DNA from 4 places in the Streptomyces sp. NPDC048636 genome. Region 1 is predicted to be linked to each of the others. Evidence: riboswitches for the same ligand, from Rfam matches in the RefSeq annotation. Region 1 holds a riboswitch; each other region holds the start of a gene.

What was found. Region 1 has a riboswitch for cyclic di-AMP ahead of AB0C66_RS20190 (M23 family metallopeptidase). Riboswitches for the same ligand answer to the same signal wherever they lie in the genome.
Region 2: another riboswitch for cyclic di-AMP. It lies ahead of AB0C66_RS32510 (M23 family metallopeptidase); the one in region 1 lies ahead of AB0C66_RS20190 (M23 family metallopeptidase).
Region 3: another riboswitch for cyclic di-AMP. It lies ahead of AB0C66_RS31015 (transglycosylase family protein); the one in region 1 lies ahead of AB0C66_RS20190 (M23 family metallopeptidase).
Region 4: another riboswitch for cyclic di-AMP. It lies ahead of AB0C66_RS34145 (transglycosylase family protein); the one in region 1 lies ahead of AB0C66_RS20190 (M23 family metallopeptidase).

What each region holds. Positions count from the first base shown of each region.
Region 1 is NZ_JBEZHR010000007.1:28,461-34,121, forward strand. Features, by position in the region: gene AB0C66_RS20170 (helix-turn-helix transcriptional regulator) at 1-141, shown strand, start outside; gene AB0C66_RS20175 (DUF397 domain-containing protein) at 141-350, shown strand; gene AB0C66_RS20180 (hypothetical protein) at 447-749, shown strand; gene AB0C66_RS20185 (aldo/keto reductase) at 804-1,748, opposite strand; gene AB0C66_RS20190 (M23 family metallopeptidase) at 1,958-3,172, opposite strand; cyclic di-AMP (ydaO/yuaA leader) riboswitch at 3,184-3,359, opposite strand; gene AB0C66_RS20195 (PP2C family protein-serine/threonine phosphatase) at 3,582-4,850, opposite strand; gene AB0C66_RS20200 (DUF6227 family protein) at 5,179-5,661, opposite strand, start outside.
Region 2 is NZ_JBEZHR010000018.1:102,543-108,203, reverse strand. Features, by position in the region: gene AB0C66_RS32525 (GNAT family N-acetyltransferase) at 1-749, opposite strand, end outside; gene AB0C66_RS32520 (HPr family phosphocarrier protein) at 984-1,274, shown strand; gene AB0C66_RS32515 (GntR family transcriptional regulator) at 1,453-2,256, opposite strand; gene AB0C66_RS32510 (M23 family metallopeptidase) at 2,496-3,278, opposite strand; cyclic di-AMP (ydaO/yuaA leader) riboswitch at 3,291-3,454, opposite strand; gene AB0C66_RS32505 (pitrilysin family protein) at 3,672-5,078, opposite strand; gene AB0C66_RS32500 (pitrilysin family protein) at 5,075-5,661, opposite strand, start outside.
Region 3 is NZ_JBEZHR010000016.1:68,500-74,160, forward strand. Features, by position in the region: gene AB0C66_RS30990 (carbohydrate ABC transporter permease) at 1-672, shown strand, start outside; gene AB0C66_RS30995 (DUF72 domain-containing protein) at 679-1,449, opposite strand; gene AB0C66_RS31000 (hypothetical protein) at 1,446-1,685, opposite strand; partial or broken gene AB0C66_RS31005 (phosphoribosyltransferase family protein) at 1,809-2,429, shown strand; gene AB0C66_RS31010 (DUF1876 domain-containing protein) at 2,489-2,758, shown strand; gene AB0C66_RS31015 (transglycosylase family protein) at 2,915-4,132, opposite strand; cyclic di-AMP (ydaO/yuaA leader) riboswitch at 4,138-4,315, opposite strand; gene AB0C66_RS31020 (DUF4232 domain-containing protein) at 4,812-5,435, shown strand.
Region 4 is NZ_JBEZHR010000021.1:87,431-93,091, forward strand. Features, by position in the region: gene AB0C66_RS34130 (DUF501 domain-containing protein) at 1-111, opposite strand, end outside; gene AB0C66_RS34135 (septum formation initiator family protein) at 177-659, opposite strand; gene eno (phosphopyruvate hydratase) at 802-2,082, opposite strand; gene AB0C66_RS34145 (transglycosylase family protein) at 2,375-3,046, opposite strand; cyclic di-AMP (ydaO/yuaA leader) riboswitch at 3,054-3,245, opposite strand; gene AB0C66_RS34150 (transglycosylase family protein) at 3,500-4,543, opposite strand; gene AB0C66_RS34155 (cytochrome P450) at 4,690-5,661, opposite strand, start outside.

The sequences.
Region 1 (5,661 bases):
GACATCCATGTCGGCTCGCTCTTCATGGAGAAGGATGAGGAACTGGAGCGCTACCGGCTCGCGTTCGACTACCTTCGCGCCCAGGCGCTGGACATGGCCTCGTCCTCCGCACTCATCGAACGCGTCCGTGAGGAGATCTGATGCGCGAGCCCTGTATATCCGAGAGAGATGGCGCCTGGTTCACATCCTCATACAGCGGCCCCGGGAACACTGAATGCGTCGAGGTCACCTTCCGGACGGGCACGACCGCCGTGCGGGACTCGAAGGACCGGGGTGGGCCCATGCTCGGGTTCTCGCTCCGCGCCTGGGGGAACTTCGTCGCGGCTGTACGTCGGGATCAGCTGAGCTGAGGAGCCACCTGGCCCCCTGTCCCTTGGACAGGGCCCGTTGAAGAGTGCCTCATACGTAGGGTCGGTGAAGGAGACCCTTTAAGTGGAGGTATCGGGATGGCTGGTGTTCCGGCGGGTGTGGTGGCCGCGGGTGGGTTGGTCGGGGGGTACGGGGTGGCCCGGTGGACCAAGAAGCGGCCCCTGGGCGGCGTGGCGCTGGCCGCCGCCGGGGCGGTGGCTGCCCGGGGGTGGCGGGAGAAGGCCGGGAACGGGACGGCAGCCGCGCTGAGCGGGATGTACATCGCCGCGTTCGCCGGGTCGCATCCCCTCGCCAGGAAGGTCGGGGCCTGGCCGTCGGTGTTCGCGGTCGCCGGTGGGGTCGCGCTTGCCTCCTGGGCCCTCGCCGATCGGCGTTCGTAGGGGTCGATGTGTCGACCGCGGCGGGCGGAGGGGGTTTCGCCCGCCGCGTTCGGCTCAGGCCGAGGCCCTCGTCAGCAGGTCCAGGTCCCGCTGGGTCAGGCTGAGGTCCGCCGCCGCCAGGAGGGGCGGGAGCTGGGCGAGGTTGCGGGCGCTGGCGATCGGGGCGGCCACCGTGGGCTGGGCGGTGAGCCAGGCCAGGGCGACTGTGGCGTGCTCGACGCCGTGGTGCGCGGCGATCTCGTCGAGGGCGGCGAGGACTTTCCGCCCGCGCGCTGTCTCCAGGTGCCTGGCCGCACTTGAGGAGCGGGGGCTCTCGACCGCGGTGCCGGGGCGGTACTTGCCGGTGAGGAAGCCGGCGGCGAGCGCGTAATAGGGGACAGTCGCCACACCGTGGCGAGTGGCCACGTCGGCCAGCCCGCCTTCGAAGGTGGCACGGGAGACGAGGTTGTAGTGGGGCTGGAGGGCGGCGTAGCGGGCCAGCCCCTCCCGGGTGGAGAAGGTCAGGAAGGCGTCGAGCCGTTCGGCGCTGATGTTGGAGGCCCCGATCTCGCGGACCTTGCCCTCCCGGACCAGTGCGTCCAGGGTGGTGGCGATCTCCTCCACCGACACCGACTCGTCGTCATAGTGGGTGTAGTAGAGGTCGATGTAGTCGGTGCGCAGCCGCCGCAGGGAGTCCTCGATGCCGGACCTGATGGCGGCCGGGGAGAGCCCGCGGCGCTCCGGGGAGCCGGCGCCGACCTTGGTGGCGAGGACGATGTCCGAGCGGTTGCCGCGGGAGGCGAACCAGTTGCCCAGGACGGTCTCGGACTCACCGCCCTGATTGCCGGGCGCCCAGGCCGAGTAGACGTCGGCCGTGTCGATGAAGTTGCCGCCCGCGGCGGCGTAGGCGTCGAGCACCGTGAAGGACTCGGTCTCGTCCGCGGTCCAGCCGAAGACGTTCCCGCCGAGGGAGAGGGGGGAGACGGAAAGGTCGCCGATCTTCTGCCTGTTGTCAGCCATGGGTTGCTTCAACGCCCCCGCGGATGACCTTGTTCCGGGGAACGGGCTCCCGCGCCCTCCGCGCCGTCCGCGGCTCCCGCACCGTACGCGGCTCCCGCACTGTCCGCGGCTCCCGCGCCTCCGCGCAGAAAACCGGCGGCCCTGGCGTCAAGGGGGGAGAGAGCGCCAGAGCCGCCGGAGTATCGGGGGTCAGGGAGATCGGGGAGGTATCAGGGGTTCTGGCCGTGCTCGCGCAGCCAGGGCATCGGGTCGATCGGGGAACCGCCGCCGGGACGTACCTCGAGGTGGAGGTGCGGGCCGGTGACATTGCCGGTGGCGCCGACGCGGCCGATCACATCGCCGGTGGTCACCTTGCCCGAGGTGGCCACCATGGACGACAGGTGGCAGTACCAGACCTCGGTGCCGTCATCGAGCTTGAGCACGATGCGGTAGCCGTATGAACCGGCCCAGCCCGCCTGGGTGATGGTGCCGCCGTGCACCGCCTTGACGGGGGTGCCGGTCGGGGCGGCGAAGTCCTGGCCGGTGTGGTCGGCGGACCACATGTCACCGGCCTGGCCGAACCCCGCGGTCAGCGTGTACGAGGCGACGGGGAGGGTGTACGCGGTGGCCAGCTTGGCGCGGCGCTCGGCCTCGGCCTTGCGCTCGGCGGCCTCCTTGGCCTTCCGCTCGGCCGCCTTCTTCGCGGCCGCGGCTTCGGCCTTACGGTCGGCCGCCTCGTCGGCGGCCTTGTTCTCGGCCTTCTGGGCGGCGGCCTTGGCCGCGGCGGTCCGCTCGTCCTCGTCGGCCGCGTTCTGCTGGCTCTCGGCCTGCTGGAGGATCCGGGCGCGCAGCGCCTCACCGGCGTCGGTGGTGCCGCTCGCCTCGTCCTGCGTGGTCAGCCCGGCCCGGGAGAGGGGGGCGGCGTTGGCCGTCGTCGCGGAGCCGCCGTCGGAGACCATCGAGCCGATGCCGGGGAGCTCATCGGCGTCCGGGAGGCGGTCCTTGACCTCGTCGGCGACATGGGAGAGGTCGGGCATCGATATGGGCGCCGCCGGACGGTCCTTGGCGCTCGCCATCCCGCCCGCGCCGACCGCCGCGATGACACCGACGCCGAGGACGGCGCCACTGCGCGCCATGGTCCCGCCGCGCTGCTTGGCCACGCGGTGCCGGCCGCGTACGGAGATGGACTCCTCGGTGGGATTCCATTCCTCCCAGGTCTCGCTGTCGGGCCCGGGGCCCGCCGGACCGTCGGCGGCGTCCGCCGCGTACGCCCCGTGGTCCCCCTCAGCGGCGATGTCAGCGTCGGGCTCGGTGCCGATTCCGCCACCGGCCCGTATGCCTCCACTGGTGGCGTCGAAACCGGGGCCGAAGGCGGTGGCCGTGCCGGGACCGCCGCCCGATGCGCGGTATGGAGCCTCGTCCAGGAGAGACCTGTTGGACGCCACTGGGGCGCACTCCTTTCCTTCCCTCTCGCCTACCGGGTTAGCTGACGGGTTCGGAGCAGGAAGGTCTCCTACGGGTCAGGTTCGACCCGATTCACCCCAAGGTGGTGGTTCCCCGGTTCCCTTGGTGCTGCTGTGGTGCGGTGTTGCTACTGCCGCTGTGCGTGACGGGATTCGGCGACGGCGCACGGTGCCGCCCTTGCGACGGTTGTGACGACCGCGCTGCGTTATCGAACGTTAATAGAGAGCGCTGTGTGATTCCAAGCTGTTCTGAGGAATCAGCGCAGCATTGGCATGAACTTAGCGGCCAAGTACGGACATACAGGGGCGAGTTACCACCACGGGAAAGGGTTGGCAAAACCCTGGAACCGCTGATCGTGCATCAATCGTTATGCGTAGAGGGCATGGTCGGCTACGGACCGTGGCCGGATCCCTTCACGAGTCCCTCACCGTCGCCGTTGCCGTTCCCTTCGGCGTCGCCGTTGCCGTTCCCCCGGCCCGGCCCCGCGGACCGGCGGCGGAGCGCGAGCAGCGCCATATCGTCGGACGTCCCGCCACCCGTATGCAGCTCGACATCGGTCACCAGCGCGTCCAGCAGCTCCCCCGGACCGCCGAAGCAGTGACCGCGCAACCGGTCCTCCGGGTCGTAGAACGCGCCCTCCCGGTCGCGCGCCTCGGTGACCCCGTCGGTGAAGAGCAGCAGGGTGGCGCCCTCGGCGAAGGCCAGCTCCGTCACCCGGTCCGGCCAGCCGCCCAGTTCCCCCATCCCCAACGGCAGCGCCGACGCCTCGGGGTCCACCCGGCGCACCGTGCAGCCGTCCCGGTCCGCCCGGCCGCCCTCGCCGCCCCCCTCCAGCAGCAGCGGCGGCGGATGGCCGCGGTTGATCACCCGCAGGGTCGTATCACCGCGCGGGATCTCGGCCAGTACGGCCGTGGTGAACCCCTCGAACCCCTCGAGGTCGACCCGCCGCGCACCCTCCCGCTGCAACGCCCGCTCCAGCCGCCCCGCCAGCCCCTCCAGCGTCGTCTCCTGCTCCGCCGCCTCCCGGAACGAGCCGATGAGGATCGCCACCGTCTCCACGGCCTGGAGCCCCTTGCCGCGCACATCGCCGACGACCAGGCGTACGCCGTGCGGGGTGTCCTGCACCGCGTACAGGTCACCGCCGATCGCGGCGTACTTCTCCGCCGCCACATAGCGCGCCGCGACATCCAGCCCGGCCAGCCGGGCGGGCGGTACGGGCAGAACGGCCCGCTGGGCCGCCTCGGCCACACCGCGCGCCGAGGCCAGCCGCCGGTCGCTGCGGCGTACCAGCCGGTTGATGAGGAGCGCGAGCAGGGTGACGGTCGCGACGGTGATGATCTCGGACAGGGCCTGACTGGGGTCCTTCACACCGTGGAACTCGGCCAGCGTGACCGCCGCGGCGAGGGCGAAGACCGCCGTGGTGGCGGTCGCCCACAGGTTGAGCAGCGGAGCGGCGACGAGCGGGGCGGCGGCGAGGAAGGGGCCCGCCGTGTAGTTGGCGGGGGAGCTGAGGTCGAAGATGATGCCGCCGACGATCAGGAGTCCGGGGATCCAGCGCGCCAGCCGCCGGCCCGACCCGCCAATGAGCGACTCGTCGGCCGGGCCGCCGCCCGCCGTGGCCCCGGCGGGCGCGCTCGGGGCGCTGGTGTCGACAAGCATATGGAGACGGGTCCGGGGGCGGCTGCGCGTACGGGTCCGGGCACGGCGCGGCCAGCTCGCACCCCGCTCCGTACGGGCGCTCGTACGAGCCCCGTTCCCTCGCACCCGCACCGGTCTCTCCCGCTTTCCCTGGTCCGCAGCCGGAGCGCGCCGGTCCTCGCGGCCGCCGCCCGTCACCCCAGGCTTCCGGCTGACGGGCCACCAGGCGAATCGGTGGCGCCCATGTGGGTGGGGCGGGGTGGCACGGCGGACTACGGGCGCCTGGACGGGCCTCTACGGCGTCCGTGGACGCGGAAGGCGCCGGGGGGCGCCGGGGGCGCGGCGGACGTCAGAGGTCGACGCCGAGCGCCCGCGCGTGGCGGTCCGCCGCCAGCTCGGCGGAGACCTCGTCGAGATAGACCTCGCACACCAGCCGGCCGTCGTGGGTCAGATTGTGCTCCAGCTCCCACAGCACGATCTCGTCCCCACCGGCCAGCAGGAAGGCGTGCTCGTAGAAGCGGCACCAGGTGGTGTCGGGCCCACCGGAGCGGCGGCGCGGCTTGGGGGCCAGCGCGATGTCATGCGCGAACGCGGCCTCCAGCAGACGCTCGGTCTCCTCGCCCGGCCGGTCGGGGTTCTCGGCGCGGCGCAGCACCCGGCGGGCGTGATCGGCCGAATTGTCGGCCACATAGGTGCGGGGCGACTCCACCGGCTCGGTGGCCTGGTGCAGCAACTGCTCCGGCAGCCAGAGCGGTAAGCCGTCCAGCTCCTCCCACCGGGCACCGCCGACCCGCTCGTACACCCGCCGCTCGGCTAACGCGAGGGCGTCCTC
Region 2 (5,661 bases), on a different contig from region 1:
GCGCGGTTGACGGCGTACAGGCTCCCGGTGAAGCCGCCGTCGAGGAGGTTGCGCAGCACCGTGCGGCCGACGCCGCCGGGGGCGCGTCCGGTGCCGATGACGGCGACGGAGCCGGGGGCGAGCAGCCGCTGCACGGAGCGGGCCTCGGCCCGCTGCTCCCGGGCGCGCATGACCGCCAGTGAGCGGTCGGTGGGTTCGAGGTCGAACTCGAGGCGGACGACACCGTCCTCGAAGCTGCGCTGCTGGGTGTAGCCCGCGTCCGTGAACACCTTGATCATCTTGGTGTTGGCGGGCAGCACCTCGGCGGCGAAGCGGCGGATGCCGCGTTCACGCGCGACCGCGGCGATGTGCTCCAGGAGGGCGGAGGCGACGCCGCGGCCCTGATGGGCGTCCTGGACGAGGAAGGCGACCTCGGCCTCGTCGGCGGGTGCGCTGGCCGACCGACCCCGGCCGTCGATGCGGTCGTAGCGCACGGTGGCGATGAACTCGCCCCCCACGATGGCCGCCAGACCCACCCGGTCGACGTAGTCGTGGTGCGTGAAGCGGTGGACGTCGCGGTCGGACAGCCGGGGGTAAGGGGCGAAGAAGCGGTAGTACTTCGACTCGGCGGAGACATGCTCATAGAAGCTGACCAGCCGCTGCGCGTCATCGGGGGTGATGGGGCGGATCTGCGCGGTGCCACCGTCCCGGAGCACCACGTCGGCCTCCCAGTGGGTCGGGTAGGCGTACTGGTCCGGCGGCGTCGGCATGGGGCAAGCGTAAGGGCCGGGCGCCGATCGGGAGCAGGTCCGAACGGTCCCGTCCGGATTGGCGGACGGGTCCGAATGGTGGACGCCCTTGCGTGGGGGCGGGGTGTCGGGGGAAGGTCCGTATCGGCCCGGTCCGGGCATGGCCGGGCCTACTCGGACATCGTTCGGGTGAACCCGGACACCGTATGATTTTGGTCTAGACAACACCACCCGTCACATCTGAAGGGCAACACCATGGCTGAGCGCCGCGTCACCATCGGCTGGGCCGAGGGCCTGCACGCCCGCCCTGCGTCGATCTTCGTCCGGGCGGCCACCGCCGCAGGCGTCCCCATCACGATCGCCAAGGGCGACGGCACCCCGGTCAACGCCGCTTCCATGCTGGCCGTGCTCGGCCTGGGCGCGCAGGGCGGCGAGGAGGTCGTCCTGGCCTCCAGCGCGGACGACGCCGAGGTCGCGGAGGTGGCGCTCGACCGCCTGGCGAAGCTCGTGGCGGAGGGCCTGGAGGAGCTTCCGGAGACCGTCTGATCCATGCGGTGATGCGGTTCCCGACAGGGCCGCGGTGACCCCACCGGTCACCGCGGCCCTGTCGTTTCCGAATTCCCACCCCGCGAACCCGGCCTGCTGAATCCGGCCCTGCCCATCCAGCCCTGCCAATACGGCCCTGCCAATCCGGCCCATGAAAAAGGTAAGGCCGGGAAATCGGTCAGGAATCATGTATACGGGAGCCGTGTAAATTCCGCCGGTTCGCCGTGTTGACGGAATGTTTCGAAGTCCTCACCTGAGCCGGACGGCGCCGCCGGTATTCCGAGAGCGCGCTTTCGGTGTGCGCGGTGGCGAGGATCCGGGCGCGGTCGGCGTCGCCGCGCGCGACCGCGTCCACCAGCGCGCCGTGCTCCGCCCAGGACGCCACCGCCCGCACCACCGGGTCGGGATGCCCGCCCACACCTCCCGGCCCGGACCGCTCCGGCCGCCGCTCCGGCTCGTGCGGGGCATCGGACGGGTAGACCCAGGCGATCTTGCGCCGCACCTGGACGAGAAGCCCGGCCAGGCTCGGACTGCCCGACGCCTGCGCCAGGATCTCGTGGAACCAGTCGCCCAGCGGCCGCAGTTCACCCAGGCTCCCCCGGCGGGCCCGCTCCTGTCCGAGCCGGACCAGACCGCGCAACACCTTCAACTGGGCCTCGGTGCGGCGCTGGGCGGCGCGGGCGGCGCCCAGCGGCTCCAGCAGCCCGCGGATGTCGAGGAGGTCGGCCGCCTCCCGCTCGGTGGGCTGGGCGACACATGCGCCCGCATGGCGCCGGGTGATCACGAAGCCCTCGGACTCCAGGGTGCGCAGGGCCTCCCGGATGGGCACCCGTGAGACGCCGTAGCGGCGCGCGAGCAGTTCCTCGGTGAGCCGGCTGCCGGGCGGATAGGCACCGGAGACGATGTGCTCGCGAATGGCCGTGCACACCGCATGCGCCGAAATCCGCCGACCGCCCGTGATCTCGGCGGTATCCCCGTTCACTTCCGGTCCCGCACTGTTGAACCTCCGCCTTAATCCCAGCGAAACGCACCCGATTGCCGGGCGTTCGACAACTCTATTCCAGAACCAGGGAATTTCCGATGGCGGACGGGATTTCATGGATGTTTTTGGTCAGCGGGAGTGGGGCGACATACCGAAGGCCCCGTCCGCTCCGGGCGGACGGGGCCTTCGGTGGTGCCAGATGTACGGAGGTGCCCCTCGGGGGCACGGCCGCGGCGGGGTCAGACGCCGACGCCGTGCGAGCGCAGGTACGCCACGGGGTCGATGTCCGAGCCGTAGTCGGGACTGGTGCGCGCCTCGAAGTGCAGGTGCGGTCCGGTGACGTTGCCGGTGGCGCCCGACAGGCCGATCTGCTGGCCCGGGGTGACCGTCTGGCCGACCGAGACGTTCAGGGAGGACATGTGGCCGTACTGGGTGTACGTGCCGTCCTTCATCTTGATGACGATGTTGTTGCCGTAGGAGCCGCCCCAGCCCGCCTCGACGACCTCACCGGCGCCCACCGCGTGCACCGAGGTGCCCGAGGCCGCGTGGAAGTCGATACCGGTGTGGCTGCCGGAGGACCACAGACCGCTGGACGCCTGGTAGGCGGTGGAGACATAGGAGCCGGAGACCGGCGAGACGAAGGTGTTGAGGCGCTTGCGCTCGGCCTCGCGCGCGGCGCGCTCCTTGGCCGCCCGCTCCGCCTTGGCCTTCTTCGCGGCCGCCTCGGCCTTCCTGGCGGCCTCCTGGCGGGCGATGGTCTCGGCCCGCGCCTTGGCCGCGGCCTCCGCGGCGGCGGTCTCCTGGGACTGCGCCTGGGCCTGGATCTGGTCGGCCAGACCCTCGTCGATCACGATCGCCTGCTGTAGCCCGGTCTGCTCGGGAGCGGGCTCGGCGGCGAGGGCGGGTCCGGCGATACCGGCGACGACGCCCGAGGCGACGGTGGTCGCTCCCACGATGTTCGCGCCGGTGCGGACGGACCGTCGGGGACGGCGGTGTTTCCCGGTGGCACGGGTGAACGCCATGCTGTGGCGCACTCCTTCCTTCCTTCTCGCCTACCGGGTTAGCTGACGGGTTCGGAGCAGGAAGGTCTCCTACGGCCCCCTCGTCCCGGAGGACAAGGCGCCCGATTCACCCCTGGGGACATTGGGTCCCCGGCTCCCCTGGCTCGCGCCGTACGGGGACTCGGCGATGGCTGCCCGTGCCGCGGGTGCGGCGTGTAGATGGCGAACAGCCGCACTGACGCTAATCGGGCCGTCTTTCGATCACCAAACAGATCCGGATTTTTGTTGCTCTCCCCACAAACCAAACAGCCAACCTCCCTATAAAACGGGCATTCGGAAAGACCCTGACATCGCATGCGATGCCAGGGTCCTTCCGCTGATGGCCCGTTGGGGGACCGGGGGTCGCGCCGGGGGTCAGCCCGAGACGACGGTCACCTCACCGATGCCCAGCTCCCGGACCGGCCCCTCGATCTCCGAGGCGTCGCCGACCAGCACCGTGACCAGCCGGTCCGCCGGGAAGGCGCTCACCACCGCGGCGGTGGCCTCCACCGTCCCGGCTTCGGCGAGCCGGGCGTACAACTGCGCCTGGAAGTCGTCCGGAAGGTGCTGCTCGACCTGGTCGGCGAGGGTGCCCGCGACGGCGGCCGCGGTCTCGTACTTCAACGGGGCGACGCCCACCAGGTTCTGCACGGCGACATCGCGCTCGGCGTCCGTCAGCCCCTCCTCCTTCACGGTGCGCAGCACCTTCCAGAGGTCCTCCAGCGCCGGGCCGGTGACCTCGGTGGCCACCGAGCCGCTGATCGCCAGCATCGCGGCGCCCGCGGAAGCGCCGGACGGCGAGGGGGCCGTGGAGCGCAGCACCTGGCAGAAGGAGCGCACCCCGTAGGTGTAGCCCTTCTCCTCGCGCAGCACGCGGTCGAGCCGGGAGGTGAGGGTGCCGCCCAGGCAGTAGGTGCCCAGCACCTGGGCGGGCCAGACGCGGTCGTGGCGGTCGGCGCCGATCCGGCCGATCAGCAGCTGGGTCTGGACCGCGCCGGGCCGGTCGACGATCACCACACGGCCGGTGTCGTCGGCCACGATCGGCGGGGCCGGGCGGGGCGCGGCCGTGCCGCCGGTCCAGGCGCCGAGGGTGTCGGCGAGGGCCTTGTCGAGGTCGACCCCGGCGAGGTCGCCGACCACGACGGCGGTCGCGGTGGACGGGCGGATATGCGCCTCGTAGTAGGCCCGTACGGCCGCCGCGTCGATGCCCTCGACCGTCTTCTCGGTGCCCTGGCGGGGCCGGGACATCCGCGACTCGGCCGGGAACAGCTCCTTGGCCAGGGCCATGGAGGCGCGCCGGGCCGGGTTGGCCAGCTCATGCGGGATCTCGTCCAGCCGGTTGCGCACCAGCCGCTCGACCTCGCTGTCGGGGAAGGCGGGGGCGCGCAGCGCGTCGGCGAGCAGCCCGAGCGCCTTGGGCAGCCGGGAGACCGGGACCTCCAGGGAGACCCGTACGCCCGGGTGGTCGGCGTGGGCGTCCAGCGTGGCGCCGCAGCGCTCGAGCTCGGCGGCGAACTCCTCGGCGTCGTGCTTGTCGGTGCCCTCCGACAGGGCGCGCGCCATGATGGTCGCCACTCCGTCGAGCCCGGCGGGCTCCGCGTCCAGCGGGGCGTCCAGGTTGACCTCGACGGCCACGACCTGCTGGCCGGGGCGGTGGCAGGTCAGGACCGTGAGCCCGTTGGACAGCTCACCGCGCTCGGGGGCCGGGAAGGCCCACGGCTTGGGCGCCCCGCCGCTCGGCCGCGGGTGGAAGTTCATGGTCGCGGTGACGGCGTCGCTCACTGGGCCGCCTCCCCTTCTGCGTCGGTGTCGTCGGCGGCGTCATCGGCGGACTCGGCGCCCTGGACGGGCTCGTAGACCAGCACGGCGCGGTTGTCCGGGCGCAGCCGCGCGGCGGCCACGGCCCGCACCTCCTCGGGGGTGATCTCGAGCACCCGCTCCACGGCGGTCAGCGCCAGCTGCGGATCGCCGAACAGCACGGCGAAGCGGCACAGCTCGTCGGCGCGGCCGCCGACGGTGGCCAGCCGGTCCAGCCATTCGCGCTCGATCTGCGCCTGGGCGCGCTCCATCTCCGCGGGGGTCGGCCCCTCCTCGGCGAAGCGGGCCAGCTCCTCGTCGACCGCGGTCTCGATGGCGGGCACCTCGACACCGCCGGAGGTCTTCACGTCCAGCCAGCCGAGCGAGGGCGCGCCCGACAGCCGCAGCAGCCCGAATCCGGCCGCCACGGCGGTGCGGTCGCGGCGCACCAGACGGTTGTGGATCCGGGAGGACTCGCCGCCGCCGAGGACGGTCAGCGCCAGATCGGCCGCGTCGGCCTCGCGGGTGCCGTCGTGCGGCAGCCGGTAGGCGGCCATCAGCGCGCGGG
Region 3 (5,661 bases), on a different contig from region 1:
TGGAGCAACTTCACCGACGCCTGGAGCCGTGGCCACTTCGGCACCTACCTCGGCAACTCGGTCCTGGTCACCGCTGTGGTGGTGGCGGCCACGACGGTGCTGGCCGTGCTGGCCGCGTACGCCTTCGGCGTGATGCGCTTCCCCGGCTCCACCGTGCTGTTCTACCTCTTCGTCGTCGGGCTCACCCTGCCCCAGGAGGCCCTGGTCGTCCCGCTCTACTTCGATCTGCGCTGGGCCGGACTCACCGACACCTACTGGGCGTTGATCCTGCCGCAGACCGCGCAGTCCCTGGCCTTCGGTGTGTTCTGGATGCGCACCTACTTCCGGGGCAGCGCCCGGGCCGTGATCGAGGCGGCCCGGATCGACGGCGCGGACACCTGGACCACCCTGTGGCGGGTACTGGTGCCCATGGGCCGCCCCGCGATCTCCACCATGGTGGTCATCACCTTCATGTGGACCTGGAACGAGTTCCTGATGGCACTGGTGATGGTCAGCGACGAGGCCCACCGCACCGTGCCACTGGGGCTCGCCTTCTTCCAGGGCCAGCACAGCTCCGACGCGGCCCTGCTGGCGGCCGCCTCGGTGCTCATCGCCCTGCCGGTGGTCGTCGTCTATGTGGCGCTCCAGCGCCGCTTCATCGAGGGGATGCTCGGCGGCGCCGTCAAGGAGTGAGCCCGGCTATCCCACCGGCAGCCGGGCGGGCGTACGGCTGACCTCCCGGCCCAGCCGGGACAGCGACCGGGCGAACGCGACGGCGTCGTGCACCGCCGCCCCGCCGGTGTCGTTGTTGAAGAACGCGTACACCTCGGCGCCGCCCGGCCAGGTCTCGTCCACCCGCCGCGCCCAGGTGGCCAGCGCCTGGGCGCCGTAGTGCGGGGCCGGATGGGCGCGGCCCCCGTGGAAGCGCAGATAGCCCCACCCGGCGGTGCGCCACAGCGGGGCGGCCGGGCGCGATCCGGCGTCCGCCCAGCACAGTGCCGCGCCGCGCCGCTCCAGTACCCCGCGCACCTCATCGGTCCACCAGGAGGTGTGGCGCGGTTCGACCGCCACCCGGGTCCCGGCGGGGAAGCAGCGCAGACAGGTGTCCAGCAGCGCGGGATCGGCGCGCAGGGTGGGCGGCAGCTGGAGCAGTACGGGGCCGAGCCGGTCGCCGAGGCCCCGGGCGTGCGCCATCAGCCGCTCCACCGGCTCCTGGGGGTCGCGCAGCCGCTTGATGTGGGTCAGGTAGCGGCTGGCCTTGAGCGCCATCACAAAACCGTCGGGGGTGCGCTCCCGCCAGGTGGCGAACTGGTCGTGGCCGGGCAGCCGGTAGAAGGCGTTGTTGCTCTCCACCGTGGCGAAGGCGCGGGCGTACTCCTCCAGCCACAGCCGCTGCGGGCAGTCGGCCGGATAGAGATCGCCCCGCCAGTCCTTGTACTGCCAGCCCGAGGTGCCGACCAGGACGGTCATGCCTCGCCCGGGTGCCAGGCCGGCCACTGTCCGGGCCGGTCGGCCCAGTGGACCTGCTCGGGGTCGCCGAAGTCGATGTCCGGGAAGGCCCTGCGGACCGTCGGCTCGAATTCCTCCCGTTCGAGAGGTTCACAGCCGAGGCCCCGCAGCCGCACCCGCCGGTAGCGGCTGTCCTCGTCGAAGGGTTCGACGAAGACGGGGTACCCGGAGTCGACCGGATGCGTCGTGTTCCTCATGTCTCCAGGGTGCCTCCGGTACGGCGGCGGCGCGCGGATCCGGTCCCGGTCCGGTCCGCCCGTTTGCGGCGCGGGGCATTGTCCGCTTGATTCGAAGGAGAGCCCGTGTGCCGGGGGTGAGCGATGATCTTCACCGACCGCGTGGACGCCGGACGGCGCCTCGCCGAGGCGCTGCGGCCGCTGCGCGAGGAGAAGCCCGTGGTCCTGGGGCTGCCCCGGGGCGGGGTGCCGGTGGCCTTCGAGGTCGCCCGCACCCTGCGGGCCCCGCTGGACGTGATCATCGTCCGTAAGCTCGGCGTCCCCTACCACCGGGAGCTGGGCTTCGGCGCCATCGGCGAGGGCGGGGTGCGGGTGGTGCACCAGGCGATCGTGCGGATGAGCCGGGCCGACGAGGAGGACCTCCGGGAGGTCGAGCGGACCGAGCAGGCGGAGCTGGTCCGGCAGGCGCGGCGGTTCCGCCGGGGACGGCCGCGCGTCCCGGTCGAGGGCCGAACGGTGATCATCGCGGACGACGGGATCGCGACCGGCGCCACCGCCCGTGCCGCGTGCCGGGTCGCGCGCGCCCAGGGGGCGGCCCGGGTCGTCCTGGCCGTGCCGGTCGCGCCGCCGGACGCGGTGGTGGCGCTGCGCGAGGACGCGGACGAGGTGGTGTGTCTGTCCTCGCCGCCAGAGTTCTCGGCGGTCGGGGAGTGGTACCAGGACTTCTCCCAGACCGGGGACGCCGAGGTGGTGGAGTTGCTGTCCGGGTCGACCGGAGAGCCGGGGGAGGCGCATCCTGGAAGGTGAGGCAGGAGGTGATCGCGATGGAGACGATCGTGGGATGCGACATACAGATGGAATTCCGTGAGGTCGGCCCCCTGACCGAAGCGGTGGTCAGGCTGAGAATGCACGACGGCACGGAGATGCTGGCCCAGGGCCGCGCCAGCCGCAACCCCGACGACCCGGCACAGCCGAGGGTCGGCGAGGAGATCGCGGCGGCGAGGGCACTGAGCAACCTCGCCCACCGGCTGATCGGCAAGGCGGGCGGAGACATCGAGGAACTCACCCACACCAAGGCACATCTGACGATGTAGGCCGGGTCGCGACGGGAAACGCCGCGACGAGGACCGCGGGGAGCGGAGGCGTCCGCCGCGGCATGAGGGTGCCGTGCGGACGCGCGGGGCTGCCCGGACGGGGTGCCGTCCGGGCAGCCACTTCGGTTTCTCGGGCCATCAGGGGCGGGGCCCCGCTCAGATGGAGACGCCCTTGGCACGCAGATAGCTCAGCGGATTGACGTCCGAGCCGTAGTCGGGACCGGTGCGCACCTCGAAGTGCACATGCGGTCCCGTGCTGTTGCCGGTCGAACCGGAGCTGCCTATCTGCTGGCCGCCCTTGACCGCCTGGCCGACCTGGACGGACAGCGCCGACATATGCGCGTACTGGCTGTACATCCCGTCGGAGTGGCGCAGCACGACCTGGTAGCCGTACGACCCGCCCCAGCCCGCCGCGACCACCTCGGCCGGGCCCACCGCACGCACCGTGGTGCCCACGGGTACGGGGAAGTCGGCGCCGGTGTGGTGGCCGCTCGACCAGCTGCTGCCGGCCACCCCGTAGGCGGTGCCCAGCTGGGTGCTGGCGACCGGCGTGGTGAAGGAGGAACGGGCGGCGGAGTCGGAACCGGTCGCCTTCTTGGCGTCGGTGCGCTGCTTCTGCGGGGACTGCTGCTTCTGCTGCGGCTGGGGTTTGGCCTGCGCGGCCCGGTGCTCTCCGCCCTGGGTGTCGAGGGTGAGCCGCTGGCCGGGAAGGATCAGATTCGGATCGTCGCCGACGGTCCGGCGGTTGGCGTCGTAGAGCGCCTCCCATCCGCCGTCGACATGCTCGGCACCGGCGATCCGGGACAGGGTGTCACCCCCGGCCACGGTGTACGAGTCCGACTGCGGAACGGCCTTGGTGCTGGCCTTGGGAGCGGACTTCCGGGGAGTGGACTTCGGGGCCGCCTCGGGGGTGGCCTTCGGTGTGGGCTCGGGCGTCGCCTTCGGGGTCTGCGCACCTGAGCCGCCGGAGCCGGTCGAGACGTCCGGGGCGGGTCCGCCACGGGTCAGCCCGGCCTTCACCGAGCAGACGGGCCAGGCGGTGGGGCCCTGGCTCGCGAGCACCTTCTCGGCGACCTTTATCTGCTCCCCCTTGGTGGCCAGGTCGGCGCGGGCGGCGTAGGAACCGCCGCCGTACCCCTGCCAGGTGCTCTGGGAGAACTGGAGACCGCCGTAGTAGCCGTTGCCGGTGTTGATGCTCCAGTCGTTGCCGGACTCGCACTCCGCCACCTTGTCCCAGGTGTCGACGGAGGCGGCGCTTGCCTGGCCGACGCCGATGAGCGGCAGTGCCACTCCGGCGCCGCCCGCGGTGATCGCGAGGTGGGCGCGGGAGACGCGACGAGGCTTAGGCCGGCGGTGACGTCCGCGTGCAGCCATTGAGCTCTTCCTCTCCTACGCCTGCGAGGTGAGCTGTCGGGTTCGGGCTGGAGTTGCCCGGCCGCACACGTACGGGGCCATGGTCCCGTGGTGCGTCTTCACCCCAAGCCGTATCGCGCGGTCCACGCGGTACGGCGCCTACCTGGTTCCCCCGCTCCTGCCGTGACAGGTCGTCGTGTCACCCCTCGGCCGACGGCAGGACTCGGCGCTCCGGCGGAGGAGGCCCGCCGCATGGAATGCGACGAGAGCCGCACAGTAAGCGCATCGTTTTGATTACGACAAGGTCTCGGGATCTTGATCAAGGCGCCGGGCTCCGGGCCGCTCGTCCGGTGTCACTCTGCGCGCCGGGTCTCCTCCGGAGAGCGAGAGTGCTTGCTGCTCATTGCCCGTCAGAAACGTTACGGCGCAAAGGAATCCACTGCCGCTCGATGATCTCGGCCTGGAAATCGATCAGTTGGCGTCATTCTCTGTGACCTGCATCACTAATTTTGGATTCGACCGATAATGGCGTGCTGTGCTGTATGTGTCATTGCTAGCGGAATGCGGCCAATGCACCGGGTGACATAAGGGCGGCAAAGCGGGGAAGGGTGAGCCAAGGGGGATGGACGGGAAGCATCGGGGCACCCGCCCTCGCGGCCGGTGCCCCGCTCACCTGGCTGACCTGGGGAGGTCGCTCACCATGGGGCAACGGCACGGCACGACAGCACGGCGTACGGCACCGGCCCGCTCCCGGCCGCTGGTCTTATCCGCGCTTCTCGTCGGCGCGCTGGCCACGGCCACCGGCTGCGGCACCGACCCGGGGGAGGGGGCCTGGACGCGCTCCGGCGGCCCGGACGCCGCCCGCGCCGCGGACGCGGCCCTCGCCCCGTCCGCGGCCCTCGCCCCGTCCGTACGTGGCATCTGCTCCACCGAGCGGCTGAAGCTGACGGTGGGCCGCAAGGACGTGGCCGCGGGCAATGTGTATCTGCCGCTGGTCCTCACCAACACCTCGACCGCGGCCTGCACTCTCACCGGTTTCCCGGGGGTGTCCCTGCTCGACGCCGACGGCACCCGGATAGGCGCCCCCGCCACCCGGCGCGGCCCCTCGCACTCCACCGTCCCGCTGCCTCCGGGCGGCAGCGCGTCCGCCGTTCTGCACACCCTCAACGAGGGCGTGACCGACACCCCGTGCCGGAAGTCCGCCACGAGCATCCTGGCCTATCCGCCGGACTCCTTCCGCGCCATGAAGACCGCAGCGCACTCCTTCCGTGTCTGCGGAGGGGTCTTCGATGTCGAAGCGGTCCGTTCCGGAGCGGGCACCTGACATCTGACAGCGGCATGCCGGACCGATGTCACCTCGCGTAGAGGTGTCCGAAAATCTTGACAAGCCAGGCGCCGACTGGCTGTGTTCACCCTTTCGCAATCAAAATGGGTAGGTCACCATGAGGGGTGCCTCACGTGAGCCGGTGTGTAGCGTCCGGAGGGGGACGGTGTCATGGAGCGAGCCGCGACCGGGGTCGAGACGGAGTTGCTGGACCTTTCGGGAGCGA
Region 4 (5,661 bases), on a different contig from region 1:
GTGGGCGACCGCGCGCAGCCCGCGCGGCACCCGGCCCAGCTGCATCTTGACGGCGGCGATATCCGCATCGGTGGGCGCGGTGGGCTCCGTCTGCGGAGGGGGGGTGTCCATGAGTGGGAGTGTTCTCTATCGATCGGTATCGGACCGGGCGCGAACGGAGCGCGAACGGTGCCGGATCAGCGGGGTGCGTGGGCCGCCTTCGGCGCGTCCGCCGCGTCCACGGCGTCCCAGAGGTTGGTGTACCAGGGGCGGCCGGCCGCCCCCCGGTCGGTGGTGTGCTCGCTGTAGGCGCTGCCGTCCACCACGCTGAAGCCGGTCTCCCCCGGCATCAGGAAGTGCAGCCGCTCCCGGGCCTGCCGCTCGGTGTAGGCGGGGTCCTGGAGCCGGGCCTTCTCCTCGCGCAGCTTCTTCACGTCCTCGCGCGCCTGCTGGGCCGCGCGCCGCTGATCGGCGATCTGCGCCCGCTGGGAGATGTACTGCCGCATCGGATAGGCCAGCGCCACCACCAGTGAGCAGACGACCAGCGCGAGCAGGGCGGCCCGGCCGGTGAGCCGGCCGCGGCGGCGCCGGGCGCGCACCCGGTAGACCCGGGCGGCGGCGTGCTCGCCGAGCGCCTTGAGTCTGGTCGCGGTGGAGAACCGGTCCCGATCCGCCGGCACATCGCCTCCCCGGTGTTGACTTCGCTTGAGTGACGCCGTCCCCGGCCACGGTACGGGACCGCGGCCGGGGACATGCGTCAGACGTGTCTGCTACTCAGGTCGAGCGCGTCCTCGCGTCCTTGATGCGGACGCCCGGCGGCGGTCAGCCCTTGAAGCGCGGGAAGGCGGAGCGGCCCGCGTACACCGCGGCGTCGTCCAGGATCTCCTCGATGCGCAGCAGCTGGTTGTACTTGGCGACGCGCTCGGAGCGGGCCGGGGCGCCGGTCTTGATCTGGCCGCAGTTGGTGGCGACGGCCAGGTCGGCGATGGTGACGTCCTCGGTCTCACCGGAGCGGTGGGACATCATGCACTTGAAGCCGCTGCGCTGGGCCAGCTCGACGGCGTCGAGGGTCTCGGTCAGCGAGCCGATCTGGTTGACCTTGACCAGCAGCGCGTTGGCGGTGTCGCTGTCGATGCCGCGGGCCAGCCGCTCCGGGTTGGTGACGAACAGGTCGTCGCCGACCAGCTGGACCTTGTCACCGAGCTGGTCGGTGATGGTCTTCCAGCCGTCCCAGTCCTCCTCGTTCAGCGGGTCCTCGATGGAGACCAGCGGGTACGCGGCGACCAGGTCGGCGTAGTAGGAGGTCATCTCGGCGGCGCTGCGGGACTTGCCCTCGAACTCGTAGGAGCCGTCCTTGTAGAACTCGGAGGCGGCCACGTCGAGCGCCAGCGCGATGTCCTGGCCCGGCTGGTAGCCGGCCTTCTTGATGGCCTCGACGATCAGGTCCAGGGCCTCGCGGTTGGAGTCGAGGTTCGGCGCGAAGCCGCCCTCGTCACCGAGACCGGTGGACAGACCGCGCTCCTTCAGCACCGACTTCAGGGTGTGGTAGACCTCGGTGCCCCAGCGCAGCGCCTCGGAGAAGGACTCCGCGCCGACCGGCGCGATCATGAACTCCTGGATGTCCACGTTGGAGTCGGCGTGCGAACCGCCGTTGAGGATGTTCATCATCGGGACCGGCAGCAGATGGGCGTTGGGGCCGCCCAGGTACCGGAAGAGCGGGAGGTCGGACGCCTCGGAGGCGGCGTGCGCGACGGCGAGGGAGACGCCGAGGATGGCGTTGGCGCCGAGCGAGGACTTGTCCGGGGTGGCGTCCAGGTCGAACATCGCCTGGTCGATCAGCCGCTGCTCGGTGGCGTCGTAGCCGACGAGCTCCGGGCCGATCTGCTCGATCACGGCGAGGACGGCCTTCTCGACGCCCTTGCCGTTGTAGCGGTTCTTGTCGCCGTCACGGAGCTCGAGGGCCTCGAAGGCGCCAGTGGAGGCACCGGACGGAACGGCGGCACGGCCCGTGCTGCCGTCGTCGAGGCCGACCTCGACCTCGACCGTGGGGTTGCCTCGCGAGTCGAGGATCTCGCGAGCTACGACGACGTCGATGGACGGCACGAGGTTCTCCTTCGTATGTGTCTGCGGTAGCGACACGAGCCTAACCGGACCGGAGGGCCGGACCCCCCGTTCGCCCGTCCCGCGAGACAGGACGTGGCATAAATAGCCAGTTTTGGGTGCGGATATCTACATTTTCCGCGAAGCCCTTGCCGTGAAGCTTCTGCCGTGAGCCCTTTGCCGAGACCCATCGAGCCCCGGCCGGAACGCACCGCGGGGCGGCGCGCCCGGCCGGGGCTCGTGGTCGACGCGTGGCCGACGGTTCCCGGATCCGGCCCGGTCGGCCGGACCGCGGTCAGCTCAGGTGGAGCCGCTGACCCGGGTAGATCAGGTCGGCCTGCTCGACGATGTCCTTGTTCAGCTCGAAGAGCTTCTTCCAGCCGCCCTCGACCTTCTCGGCCTTGGCGATCTCGCCCAGGGTGTCCCCGGCCTTGACCTTGTACTCGCCGTCGCCCTTCTTCACCGGACCGCGGGCCTCGTGGCGCGCGGCGCGGTCGGGCTCGGAACGGGTCTCGGCCTTCGGCTGCGCGGGCTTGGGCGCCGGGGCCTTGGACTCCTGCTGACCGGAGTCGGAGGGGGTGGAGCTCGACGGGGTGCCGCCGGTGGTCAGCCCGGTGCCGCAGACCGGCCAGGCGCCCTTGCCCTGGCCGGCGAGGACCTTCTCGGCGACCTGTATCTGCTGGTCCTTGCTGGCCTTGTCGGCCGTGGGGGCGAACGAGGTGCCGCCGTAGGCGGCCCAGGTGGAGCTCGAGAACTGTAGTCCGCCGTAGTAGCCGTTACCGGTGTTGATCGACCAGTTGCCGCCGGCCTCGCACTCCGCGACCTTGTCCCACTGGGCGGTGGTGGCGGCGGAGGCGGAGGTGGCCCCGATGAGCGGGGCGGCCACGGCGGCGCCCGCGAGACCGGCGAGGGCGGCGATACGGGTGGCCTTGGACGGGCGACGGTGCTTGCCGTTGGACTTGAGCATCGTTGGTTCGTTTCCTCACCGACGCCTACGAGGTGAGCTGTCGGGTTCGGACGTGAGTTGCCCGGCCGGTGCACCACCGATCGACGAATGATCGACGATCGATCACACCCGGCTTCACCCCTAGCCGACGAGCCCGTGTCCACAGGCCGTTCGGCACCTACCTTGGGTCCCCCGCTCCTGCCTTCGGCGCTGACGCGTCGGTTCCCCCCGACCGCCGGCAGGATTCGGCGTGACGATCGACGGTGCCCGCGGTGGCGAGCGGGAAGACCGTAAACACACCCCCCGAGAAGGTTCAAACACCCCATTCGCAGCGAGAGGTGCTGTATTTGATCTCTCCCGGCCCACATCTACGCAGGTGGGGCCGGGTGCGGAGAGATCGGACAGGGGGTGCGCTCCGGGCAATGTGACGAGAGGTATGTCTCACCGTCGCCAGATCGGGCAATTCACCCCGAACTACCGCCCCTTGGCGCTCAGATCCAACCGCTGACCCGGGAGGATCAGATCCGGATTGTCCCCGATGAGGCTTTCGTTGTCTTTGTAGAGGCCGTGCCAGCCGGTCGACAGCTCCTCGCGCTGGGCGATCTCTGAAAGGTTGTCACCGGGGCGCACGAGGTAGCCGTCGTCCGAGGACCCCTCGGCGCGTTCCCCGCTGTCCCGGGAGGCATGCCGCCCGGAGGGCCGCCGGGCCTCCTCGTCGCCGTTCGCCTCGTCCGGGTCCCCGGCGCCGCGGTGGCGGCCGGTGGGCGCGGGGTCGGCGCTCTCGTCCGGGGACTCGCTCTCGTCCGGGGACGCCGAGGCGTCCGGGCGGTCCGGGGAGTCGGAGGACTTCGTGTCCGACGGGGACGGCGACGCGGAGTCCTCGTCGTCCTCCTCGGTGGGCGAGGCGGACGGGGAGGGCGTTGTCCCCTCCTCCTGGTCCGCCTCGGATCCCTCGTCGTCGCCGGGCGCCCACCGCTCATCGCCGGACTCGTCCGAGGAGCCGGAGGAGTCCCCGGAGGAATCCCATGCGTCCCCGCGGTCCTCGGCCGCCGAGCCGCCGCGCTCGCCGCCCTCCCCGCCGTCACCGCGCTGGCCGAGGGACGGCTCCCGGGTGATCCCGGGGTCCACCTCGGGGGCGTCGCCGCCGTCGGTCAGCCCCGCGTTCACCGCACAGCTGGGCCAGGCGTCCGGGCCGCGCTCGTCCAGGATCGACTGGGCCACGGATATCTGCTGGGAGCGGCTTGCCAGATCGGGACGCGGGGCGTAGGCGGTGCCGCCGTGCTCCGTCCACATGGACAGGGTGAGCTGGAGGCCGCCGTAGAAGCCGTTGCCCTCGTTGGCACTCCACATCCCGCCGCTCTCACACTCGGCGACCTGGTCCCAGGTGGCGGTGGAGGCGGCCTGGGCCCCGCTGGCCCCGAAGAGGGGGATGGCGAGCCCGGCACCCGTGATGCCCGCCGCGACGACGATGGCCGGAGCCTGGCGGGGGCGGCGGTGCCGACCGTTCCCGGAACGCATGTGGTGGCCTCTCGTGTGGCGGTGGAGTTGTCGGTTGAACATAGCGACGGCACTCGATCATCACAAGCCGGTGTATCCCAGGTCACGCCCCGGTCACGCCGCTGATCATTCGTCACTTATGTCATCCGCCAAGGAGCTTCGGCGCCTCAGCCACCCCGGGAATTCCATGTCACGGGGAGGGTGCGCAGTCCGCGCATGATCAGCCCACCGCGCCAGCGCAGATCATCCGAATCCACCGCAAGCCGGATATCGGGCAGTCGGCGCAGCAGAGTGGCGAGGGCGGTCTGCGCCTCCAGCCGGGCGAGCGGGGCGCCCAGACAGTAGTGGATGCCGTGGCCGTAGCCCAGATGCTGGTTGTCGGTGCGCGTGAGGTCCAGCACATCGGGCTCGGGGAACCGCTCGGGGTCGCGGTCCGCGGCGGCGAGCACCACCAGCACCGGTTCGCCCGCGGCGATGCGCTCATCGCCGATGGTCAGCGGCTCGGTGGCGAACCGCCAGGTGGCGATCTCCACCGGGCCGTCATAGCGCAGCAGTTCCTCGACGCCCGCGGCGAGCAGCCGCTCGTCCCCCTCTTCCAGGGCCTGCTGGAGCCGGGCGCGCTGAACCGGGTGGCGCAGCAGCGCGTACATCCCGTTGCCGATCAGATTGACCGTGGTCTCGAACCCGGCGAACAAGAGGATGAAGGCCATCGCCGCGGCCTCGTTCTCGGTGAGGTGCTCCCCGTGGTCGCTGGCCCGGATCAGCCCGGAGATGAGGTCCTCGTCCTCTCCCTCCGCGCCGAGCGTCTCCCGTTTGCGGTGGATCAGCTCGGCGAGATAGGCGCGGATGTGCTTCACGGCGCGGGCGACTCCGCCGCGTGGACCGCCGCCGTGCCGGATCATGGAACCCGCCCAGTCCCGGAAGTCGTCCTGGTCCTCGCGGGGCACCCCGAGCAGATCGCAGATCGCGTAGATGGGGAGGGGGAAGGCGAACTCATGGATCAGATCGGCTTCTCCCCTTTCCCCGAAGTCGTCGATCAGCCGATCGGTCAACTCCCTGACCCGCGGGGCGAACGCGGCGACCCTGCGCGGGGTGAACGCCTTGGACACCAGCCGCCGCAGCCGGGTGTGGTCCGGCGG